4 regions of the Streptosporangium sp. NBC_01639 genome follow, and region 2 is predicted to be linked to each of the others. Evidence: riboswitches for the same ligand, from Rfam matches in the RefSeq annotation. Region 2 holds a riboswitch; each other region holds the start of a gene.

Region 1 (2,192 bases), 3.1 Mb from region 2:
CGCCGTTCGCGAGCACCAGGTGTGCGGCATCTCTCACCGAGACCTGTTTCACCCTGGACACCATCGCGCATCAGATGCTGTTCGACCCCTTCTCAGAGCATCGAGATGTGGACATGGTCGAAATGGTTGGCGGTGACGCTGCCGCGGTCGGACATTGAGCTCCAACCGGAGCCGGAGTTGATGCGCTGGCGCCAGATCACGTATTTGACCCCGAGGGTGGCCCTGTTCTTGATGGCCCAGGCGGCGATCTCGTCGCCGAGGGCGACGTGGGCCGCGGAGGGCATCGACCCGCCGGTGCTCATCATGAAGTCGCAGGCCCGGCCGAGCGGATGTTCGCCGCCGTCGTTCTCGGCCCGGTAGCAGCCGATCTCGTAGGGGAGGGGAAAGCGGTTCTGAACGGCTCCGCGCATGATCCGGGTGCGGTCGGTGATGTTGTCGGCACCCGTGGGCAACTGGGGAGACCAGGTGCCGTCGGCACGGCGGCCGGAGCCGGTGGGGACGAGCGCGTCGAGCTTCTTCTCGATGTCGCCGATCACCTTCTCGGCCTCCTTGCGCTGAACCTCCACCGCTCCGGCCTCCTCGGTGATCTGCTTGGTGAGCAGGGACGCCCTGTCCGCCGCCTGTTTCCTGAGGTCCCGGCTCCGGGCGAAGCCCTGCAGGGAGGCGCTCTCCTGGGCGGCGAACTGCTCCATGATCACAGCACCGCTCAGGTCGGTGGAGAACAGCAGCGAGGGCAGGTCGCCTGTGTTGCTCTGATAGCTGAGCTGTGCGATGGAGTCGACCCGCTGCTCGGCTTCGGCGTAGGCCTCCTCGGCCTTGCGCAGGTCCGTCTTGGCCGTTCCCTCGGCGTCCTGGGCCTTCTTGAGGGATTCGCGCTTGGCCGCGTAGGCCTCGATGAGCTTGTCGACCTTCTTGTTCAACGTTGTCAGTTCGGCACGGAGCTGGGACTCGTCCGGTTTGGGGGCCGCGTTGCCGGTGGACACGGTGCCCAGGGTGAACGTGAGGGCCGAAATCACGGAAACGGTCAAGGCCGCATGGCGACGGAACGTGGGGGACAGAGCCGCCACGACTCTCCTCTCCTTACGCCTGCCGGGTTAGCTGACGGGTTCGGGCTGGAGGAAGCCCTTCCACCGAAGTGGTTCACCCCAGATGCGGTGGTTCCCCGGCTCCCGGGCGACGCGCCCGGAATTAGGCATATCGGACACAAGGTCCGATGGGTGAGGATGGTAGTGGTAAATACGAGGTAATGCGACCTTAATCCGAGATCAATCAGTGATCATCCTGTGACAATCGATCGCAGCAGGCGTGCCGTCTCCTCCGGCAGGACGTCGTTCACGAAGGCGCCCATGGCGGCCTCCGATCCGGCGAGATACTTCAGCTTGTCCGGCGCCCGGCGGATGCTGAACAGTTCCAGATGCGCGTAGGAAAGGTCGCGGCCGACACGCGCCGGCGCCTGGTGCCAGGCCGCGACGTACGGCATGGCCACACCGAACAATCCGTCCAGACGGCGGAGCACGTCCGTGTAGAGCGGGCCGAACGCCGCCCGCTCGGCGGCCTCCAGCGCGCACAGATCCGGGACCTGCCGATGCGGGTAGAGGTGGACCTCCACGGGCCAGCGCGCCGCGGCGGGGACGAAGGCCGTCCAGTGCTCGTTCGACGCCACCACCCGGACCTCCGCCTCGCGTTCGGCGGCGAGCACGTCGGCGAACAGGTTGCCGCCCGTCCGCTCCCGATGTCGCCCGGCCGCGCCGAGGGACAGCCTGGTGCGCGGGGTCACGTAGGGGTAGGCGTAGATCTGGCCATGCGGGTGGGCCAGGGTGATGCCGATCTCCGCGCCCCGGTTCTCGAAGCAGAACACCTGCTCCACGCCGGGAAGCGCGGACAGCTCCGCCGTACGGTCGATCCAGGCCTCCATGACCAGCTCGACCTGGTCGGCGGACAGGCGGGAGAAGGACGAGTCGTGATCGGAGGTGAAGCAGACCACCTCGCATCGGCCGATCCCCGGGCGGACCTCGCTCAGCCCTCCGACCTCGATGTGTTCACCCGTCTGGAAGGAGAAAGAGGGGAAGCGGTTCTCGAAGACGGCCACGTCGTAGGCCCCCGAAGGGATCTCGGTCGGGTGGCCGGGAGTGGACGGGCAGAGCGGGCATTCGCTTGCCGGTGGGAGGAAGGTGCGGCCCTGGCGATGTCCG
Region 2 (2,192 bases):
GTACGATTCGAGGCGCTCACCCAACACTCGTAGCCCATCGGAGCCACCTTGCGTCTCGACCCCAGACGAGAGCGCGCGATTCTCGACGCGACCATGGAACTGCTCTCCGAGGTCGGTTTCGAGCGCATGTCCGTCGATCAGATCGCCAGGCGCGCCAGTGCGAGCAAGGCCACGATCTACCGTCGCTGGCCGGGCAAGGAGGCCCTGGTGGTGGATCTGGTCCGCAACCACCTGGAGATCGGCGTCGCACCGCCGCCCGACACCGGGTCGATGCGCGGTGACCTCGTGGCGGTGGTGGGCGGATTCTGCCGGACCCTGGAGCAGCAGCACGGCCTGGTCTTCGGGCTGCTCCCGGCCCTGCTCACCACTCCCGAACTGGCGGCCGCCCTGCGTGAGCACGTGCCGCGCCCCGACATCACCGGCACCACCCCGCTCCTCGACCGCGCCCGCGACCGGGGCGAACTGCCGGGGAGGGCCGATCCCGGCGAAATCAGAACGGTCACCGAGGCCCTGGTCTGGCACCGGCTGCTCATCGTCGGCAAGCCGCTGGACGAGTCCTTCGTCGCGGACACGGTCGACCGGGTGCTGCTGCCGCTGATCCATGCCTGGACCGAGCCCAGACGATGATCGAACCGAGCGTTTTCGCAGGTAAAGCGGCCATCATCCAAAAGATCTACGATGATGGCGAAACCGTGGGGCGAAGCGGGTGCGGCCCCCCGGCCCTGCGGCGCCCCCGTCGGCCGAAAACGCCTTACCCGCAGGCGTTCCCGGCTCCGGCCGAGCCGCCGGCGCGGAGTTGTCGATCTTTGGGGCATGCCAAGCCCACCCCCTCGATTCGGGCTTATTCCCAAGCCAGGGCAATGTGCCCTACTTGTAATCGTTTGTCCTTTTCGCGTAGCTTCTAGTCATCCCTGGTGAACGTCCAAGTCCATCAAGGTCTATGCGTCACCATTGCCCGTCCGTGCTCCCTCTGAGCGGATGACTCCGCTCGATGGACACGGCCGCCGAATCCGCGGGTCTCGCGGAACCGGGGAACCACTTTTTTGGGGTGAATCGGCGCTTTCGCGCGCCGTAGGGCACTTCCCAGCCCGAACCCGTCAGCTAACCCGGTAGGCGGCATGAGAAGCGAAGCAAGGAGTTCTCCCCTCATGGCCACAAACCGCCTCACTCCCAAGTCCCGCAACCTGGCCCACGTCCTTCTCGGGGCATCCATCCTCGTCGGCGCCGGCACCCTCGCGGCTCCCGCGGCCCTGGCAGAGGCCCCCGGGCAGAGCCCGTTGAGCGCTCCCCCGGCAGAGGTCGTCAAGACCGTCAAGTCTCCCCTCGAGCTTCAGGCCGAGCGCCTGCCCAAGGTCACCGCCGCGAAGGTCCTGGACATCGCCGCGAGCCAGATCGGCGTCTCGGAGAACGCCCAGGGCGGCGGAACGAAGTTCCAGTCCTGGTACGTGTCCTCCCCGCGAGCCCAGGAGACCGTCGCCCGTGACGGCGGCAACCCGCAGGCCTACGCCAACGCCTCCTGGTGCGCGATGTTCGTCTCCTGGGTCGGCGACCAGGCCGGCATCCGGCCCACCGTCGGCTGGGACGCCTACACCGTCACCTACGCCCAGTGGTTCAAGAACAACGGACACTGGGGCACCGTCGCCAAGCCCGGCGCCGTCGTGTTCTACGACTGGCAGGGCGGCAAGAGCATCGACGGGATCGATCACGTCGGCTTCGTGAAGAAGGACAACGGCGACGGCACGATCAGCACGATCGAAGGCAACACCGGCAACGGCAAGGTCGAGGCGCGCGTCCGGCCCACCTCCCAGGTCGTCGGCTACGGCTACCCGGTCTACAGCGGCTGATCCTCCGGCGCCGCACACCACGGTCGCCCGACTCCGGTCCGGCGGACCCACCGGCACCGAAAGGGGCCCGGCTCATGGCGGTTTCAAGGGGTCGTCGCAACACCGCTGGTGTTAGGCAGTAAGTAGATCACGCAAGCGCTCGGCTGGGGTGTCCCAGTCGAGCGTTTTGCGTGGGCGGCCGTTGAGTTCTTGGGCGACGTGTTCGATGTCCTCGGGCCCGTAGACGCTCAGATCGGTGCTTTTGGGGAAGTACTGCCGGAGCAGGCCGTTGATGCTTCTATGTCAAGCGGCGAGCTGGTGGCGGGTGATCTGGTGCTGCCAGGTTGCTCGATCGTCGGTCATCGCTCG
Region 3 (2,192 bases), 3.9 Mb from region 2:
GGCGGATCTGCGGACCGAAGACGGTGGTCTCGCAAGGGGACGGCACCTACTTCGCGGGGGTCCAGTACCTGTCCAATCCTGGATACGGTGTCCGGGCGTGCGTCAAGTACCGCACAGGCGACGTCAAATGCGGCGAGTGGAAGAAGGAATAGCCGCAGTACACGGAGGCGAGGCACCCGATGCGCCGGGTGCCTCGCCTCCCGTTCACGCGGCGCCCCACTGCTCAGGACTGGGCCGCGAGCGTCGTGGGGGCGGGTGCGGCGGCGAGCTTGGCCTGCTCGATGGAGAGCTTGACGCCCTCACGGTCGGGGCGGACGGCGCCGGCGAAGCTGTCACGGCGCCAGGCGGTGAGCTTCTCCTCCTTGACCACGTCGCCGGTCTGCGGGGCGTGGACCATGTAGCCGGGCTTGCTGATCATGCCGACATGGCCGAGACCGTGGAAGAAGACCAGGTCGCCGGGCTTGAGGTTCTTCCAGGAGACCTTCTTGGAGAACGCCGCGTACTGGTCGTAGGTGACGCGGGGCAGCTTGATCCCGGCGGCGCCGTAGGCACGGAGCATCAGGCCGGAGCAGTCGAAGCCGCCGTGGCCGGTGGCGCCCCAGACGTACGGCGTGCCACGTTTGGACAGGGCCCACTTCACGGCCTTCTTCCAGGCGGGGACCGGGGCCTTGGCGGTGAGGGCCTCTTTCAGCTTGGCGCCGGTGAGCGTCTGCGTCCCGGTCGCGGGCTTGGGAGGGGTGAGCATCGGGATCTCGGCCGCGGGCTTGGCGCCGGGGATCGTCGGAGCCTCGGCGGCGGGTTCGGGGGAGGGGAGGGGGGCGTCCGCCAGGGCGAGGGAGGGGGTCGCGAACACGGCGGCGCCGGCCACGAAAAGGGGCAGGACACGGGGGTAGATCTTGCCGGACAAGATGGTTCCTTCCATAAGGCCGGCCGGGTTAGCTGTCGGGCTCGGGCGTGGAGGCCGCCCTACGGCGCGAGAAAAGCGCTGATTCGCCCCAAGGGATCCCGTGCAGGCGGCCTGAGACACGGCTCCGGCATGCGGAGCGATGTCCCGGGCGGCCGTGGACCCCGGAAGTGGTTCCCCGGCTCCGTGCAGACCGAAAGGGGGGACGACCTGCACGGATTAGGCATCGGTTCGAATGCAGAGGACCATAACGAAACTTCACGAAAGGGTCAAGACCGCGCAAAAGCGGACAAAACGATCAGGGGGTTTTGCGGGCGCAGACTGTCCGATGGGTGAGATGGGTGTTCGTCTACCGAGACGGGGCGGTAGGGTTCCGGTATGGACGCGCGTAACATTCGCCTGGCAGTCATCCCCGGAGACGGGATCGGAGCAGAGGTCGTCACCGAGGGCCTGAAGGTCCTCGAAGCGGTCGGCGCGAAGGTGGAGACCACCACCTACGATCTTGGCGCCAAGCGCTACCACAAGACCGGTGAGATCCTTTCCGAGACGGTCCTGGACGAGTTGCGGGGATACGACGCGATCCTGCTCGGCGCGATCGGCGACCCCAGCGTGCCCCCGGGCATCCTGGAGCGCGATCTGCTACTCAAGATCCGCTTCGAGCTCGACCACTACGTCAATCTCCGCCCGGTCAAGCTCTTCCCCGGGGTCGAGTCCCCGCTGGGCAAGGCCCGCCCCGAGGACGTCGACATGATCGTCGTCCGTGAGGGCACCGAGGGGCCGTACGCCGGGGCCGGCGGCGTGCTGCGCCGGGGCACGGCGCACGAGGTCGCCACCCAGGATTCGGTGAACACGGCCTTCGGCGTCGAACGGGTCGTCCGTTACGCCTTCGACAAGGCGCTCGGCCGGACGCGCAGGAAGCTGACGCTGGTCCACAAGACCAACGTGCTCACCTACGCCGGTGACCTCTGGGCCCGCACGTTCGACCGGGTCAGCCTGGAATATCCCGACGTCGAGACCGACTACTGCCACGTCGACGCGGCCTCGATGTTCTTCGTCAGCCAGCCGGAGCGGTTCGACGTGATCGTCACCGACAACCTGTTCGGCGACATCCTCACCGACATCGGCGCCGCCATCGCCGGCGGCATCGGCCTGGCGGCCAGCGGCAACGTCAACCCCGACCGCACCGCGCCGAGCATGTTCGAGCCGGTGCACGGCAGTGCCCCCGACATCGCGGGCCAGGGCAAGGCCGATCCGACCGCGACCGTCCTGTCCGTCGCCATGCTCCTGG
Region 4 (2,192 bases), 830 kb from region 2:
GGAGTCGACCGGCTGTTCCTGCTCACCCCCGGCATCGGCCTCGACCACACCAGGCACGCCGTGGCCGCCGCCCAGACCGCAGGGGTGCGCCACATCGTGCACCTGTCCTCGTTCAACGTGCTCGGCGACCCCATGCCCGCCATGGGTCGCTGGCACCACGAACGCGAGCAGGCCATCCGGGCCTCCGACATCCCGGCCACCTTCCTGCGGCCCGGCGGCTTCATGACCAACGCCTTCGACTGGCTGCCCACCATCCGCGAGGCGGACTATGTCCTCGATCCGGCCGGCCCCGGCCGGTACGCGCCGATCGACCCCGCCGACATCGCCGCCGTCGCCGCCCTGGCGCTGACCGGCGACGGCCACCAAGGCCAGGAGTATGTCCTCACCGGCGAGGAGCTGTTCACCGTCACCGAACAGGTCGAGATCCTCGCCGCGGCGGTCGGCCGGGACATCGCGGTCCGGGCAGTGACCACCGCAGAGGAGGCCGTCGCCTCCCGATTCCCCCAAGGGGCACCTCCGGCGCTGGCCGAGGCCATCACCGAGGGGTTCCACCTCATGCGCGCCGACACCGCCGGATTCCGCACCGACACCGTGGAGCGCCTGCTCCAGCGCAAGCCCCGCACCTTCGCCGCCTGGTGCGCACGCAACGCCGACGCCTTCCGGACCGGCTGAACCGCACGTCCGCATCTCGGCGACCGTCGACCCACGCCTCGCTGCGACGTCGGCAAGACCGTCGCACGCGGCCGCACCCTCACAGCGCTACAAAAATCCGGAGGACAGAAGAACAAGCTCAGCGGTGCAGCCGGATCGGCATACGGCTCCACACACGGAACGGCCTCGCGATCACGCCAGTGATCACGAGGCCGTTTCCGTTGATCTACTTCGCCAACGGTGTCTCCACGGAGGGCGGACTGGGCCGATTTCCTCGGTCTAGCCGCCGGGACGGACCGCGCCGGCGAAGGAGGACCTGTAGTACCCCTTCAGGCTCACGGTCCGGACCGTCTTGCCGCTGCTCGGCGAGTGCACCATCTTGCCCTTGCCGACGTACATGCCCACGTGGCCCTTGCCGTAGAAGAACATCAGGTCGCCGGGGCGCAGGCTGCGCCACGAGACCTTCTTCCGGACGGCGCGGTACTGGCTGGTCGTGATCCTGGGGAGGGTCACCCCAGCCTTGCGCCACGCGTACTGGACGAGCCCGGAGCAGTCGAACGCGCCGGGACCGGAGGCTCCCCACCGGTACGGATCGCCGATCTGCTTCCTGGCCGCCGAGACCGCCTTACCGGCCTTCACCTTCTGCAGTGCGGCCCTGCTCAACGTGGTCTTCTTGGCCTTCGCCTTCTTGGCGCTGCTGCGCGCCGCGGTGCCGGCGGAGGCCTTGACCGTGCTCTCAGCCTGAGAGCCGGTGCTTCTGACCTGGAGAGTGGGCCCGGTGTCGGCCGTCGCCTGTGCCGTTGTGGATCCCAGTACGACCGCTCCCGACGAAGCGGCCAGTGTGAGTACGGCACCGCCCAGGGAAAGGCGGGCAAGGCGCGACAGACGGGGGTTACGCAGGGTGGTAGACAGGATTTCTCCTTGGGACTTCCACTGATGCCTACCGGGTTAGCTGACGGATTCGGGCAGGGAAGTCGCCCTACGGCATGACATATGCCGATTCACCCCTGGCCTTACGCGAAGGCCTTTGGGTCCCCGGTTCCGTGCCTCCTGGCTGCACGGATTCGGCAGGCCGCCGCCATGGGGATCAACCCCTTAGGGGAGCAGCGGCCAATTGGATTTCTAGCGCGATGCCTACTCCGGAGAGCAGTCACACAATGCGGTGACATGGCATGTCACCGCGCCGCCAGAAGTTACCGCGAACCAAAAATTTCGGCAAAGCAATGCCATGAATATGGAGATCGGTAAGCCCCTTCCCGGCCTCTTGATCACCGCGTGATATGCGGCTCCCCCATTGGGCTATGACTCTCGTCACATTCACTGCATCAAGATCTAAAAGCACATTACTTCTGTAACTTTCATCACATTGGGTGTGATCTTTGTTTTCCGGTTTTTGATCTTTGTTTCCCGGCTCGTAGAACGACCGGCATCGCCCCGCCAAGGGGCGCCTTGGGATACCCCGGAGCTTCGGCGAAGTCGGTTGAGCGGCTGTTGATCATGTGAGGCGGCGAACGGCCGGGGATCGCCCGGAGCCCGCCGTC

What was found. Region 2 has a riboswitch for cyclic di-AMP ahead of OHA77_RS04260 (CHAP domain-containing protein). Riboswitches for the same ligand answer to the same signal wherever they lie in the genome.
Region 1: it holds a riboswitch for cyclic di-AMP, as region 2 does, so the genes downstream of both, OHA77_RS31615 (coiled-coil domain-containing protein) here and OHA77_RS04260 (CHAP domain-containing protein) in region 2, are expected to answer to the same signal.
Region 3: it holds a riboswitch for cyclic di-AMP, as region 2 does, so the genes downstream of both, OHA77_RS28070 (C40 family peptidase) here and OHA77_RS04260 (CHAP domain-containing protein) in region 2, are expected to answer to the same signal.
Region 4: it holds a riboswitch for cyclic di-AMP, as region 2 does, so the genes downstream of both, OHA77_RS07940 (C40 family peptidase) here and OHA77_RS04260 (CHAP domain-containing protein) in region 2, are expected to answer to the same signal.

Annotation. Positions count from the first base shown of each region.
Region 1 covers NZ_CP109272.1:6,936,222-6,938,413, forward strand. Annotated here, with positions in the region: gene OHA77_RS31615 (coiled-coil domain-containing protein) at 93-1,028, opposite strand; cyclic di-AMP (ydaO/yuaA leader) riboswitch at 1,070-1,205, opposite strand; gene galT (galactose-1-phosphate uridylyltransferase) at 1,277-2,192, opposite strand, start outside.
Region 2 covers NZ_CP109272.1:957,530-959,721, forward strand. Annotated here, with positions in the region: gene OHA77_RS04250 (oxidoreductase) at 1-33, shown strand, start outside; gene OHA77_RS04255 (TetR/AcrR family transcriptional regulator) at 49-627, shown strand; cyclic di-AMP (ydaO/yuaA leader) riboswitch at 993-1,130, shown strand; gene OHA77_RS04260 (CHAP domain-containing protein) at 1,149-1,844, shown strand; partial or broken gene OHA77_RS04265 (IS30 family transposase) at 1,956-2,126, opposite strand; gene OHA77_RS04270 (IS110 family transposase) at 2,127-2,192, opposite strand, start outside.
Region 3 covers NZ_CP109272.1:6,139,574-6,141,765, forward strand. Annotated here, with positions in the region: gene OHA77_RS28065 (hypothetical protein) at 1-152, shown strand, start outside; gene OHA77_RS28070 (C40 family peptidase) at 224-907, opposite strand; cyclic di-AMP (ydaO/yuaA leader) riboswitch at 910-1,140, opposite strand; gene OHA77_RS28075 (3-isopropylmalate dehydrogenase) at 1,283-2,192, shown strand, end outside.
Region 4 covers NZ_CP109272.1:1,788,334-1,790,525, forward strand. Annotated here, with positions in the region: gene OHA77_RS07935 (NAD(P)H-binding protein) at 1-672, shown strand, start outside; gene OHA77_RS07940 (C40 family peptidase) at 931-1,314, opposite strand; cyclic di-AMP (ydaO/yuaA leader) riboswitch at 1,574-1,731, opposite strand.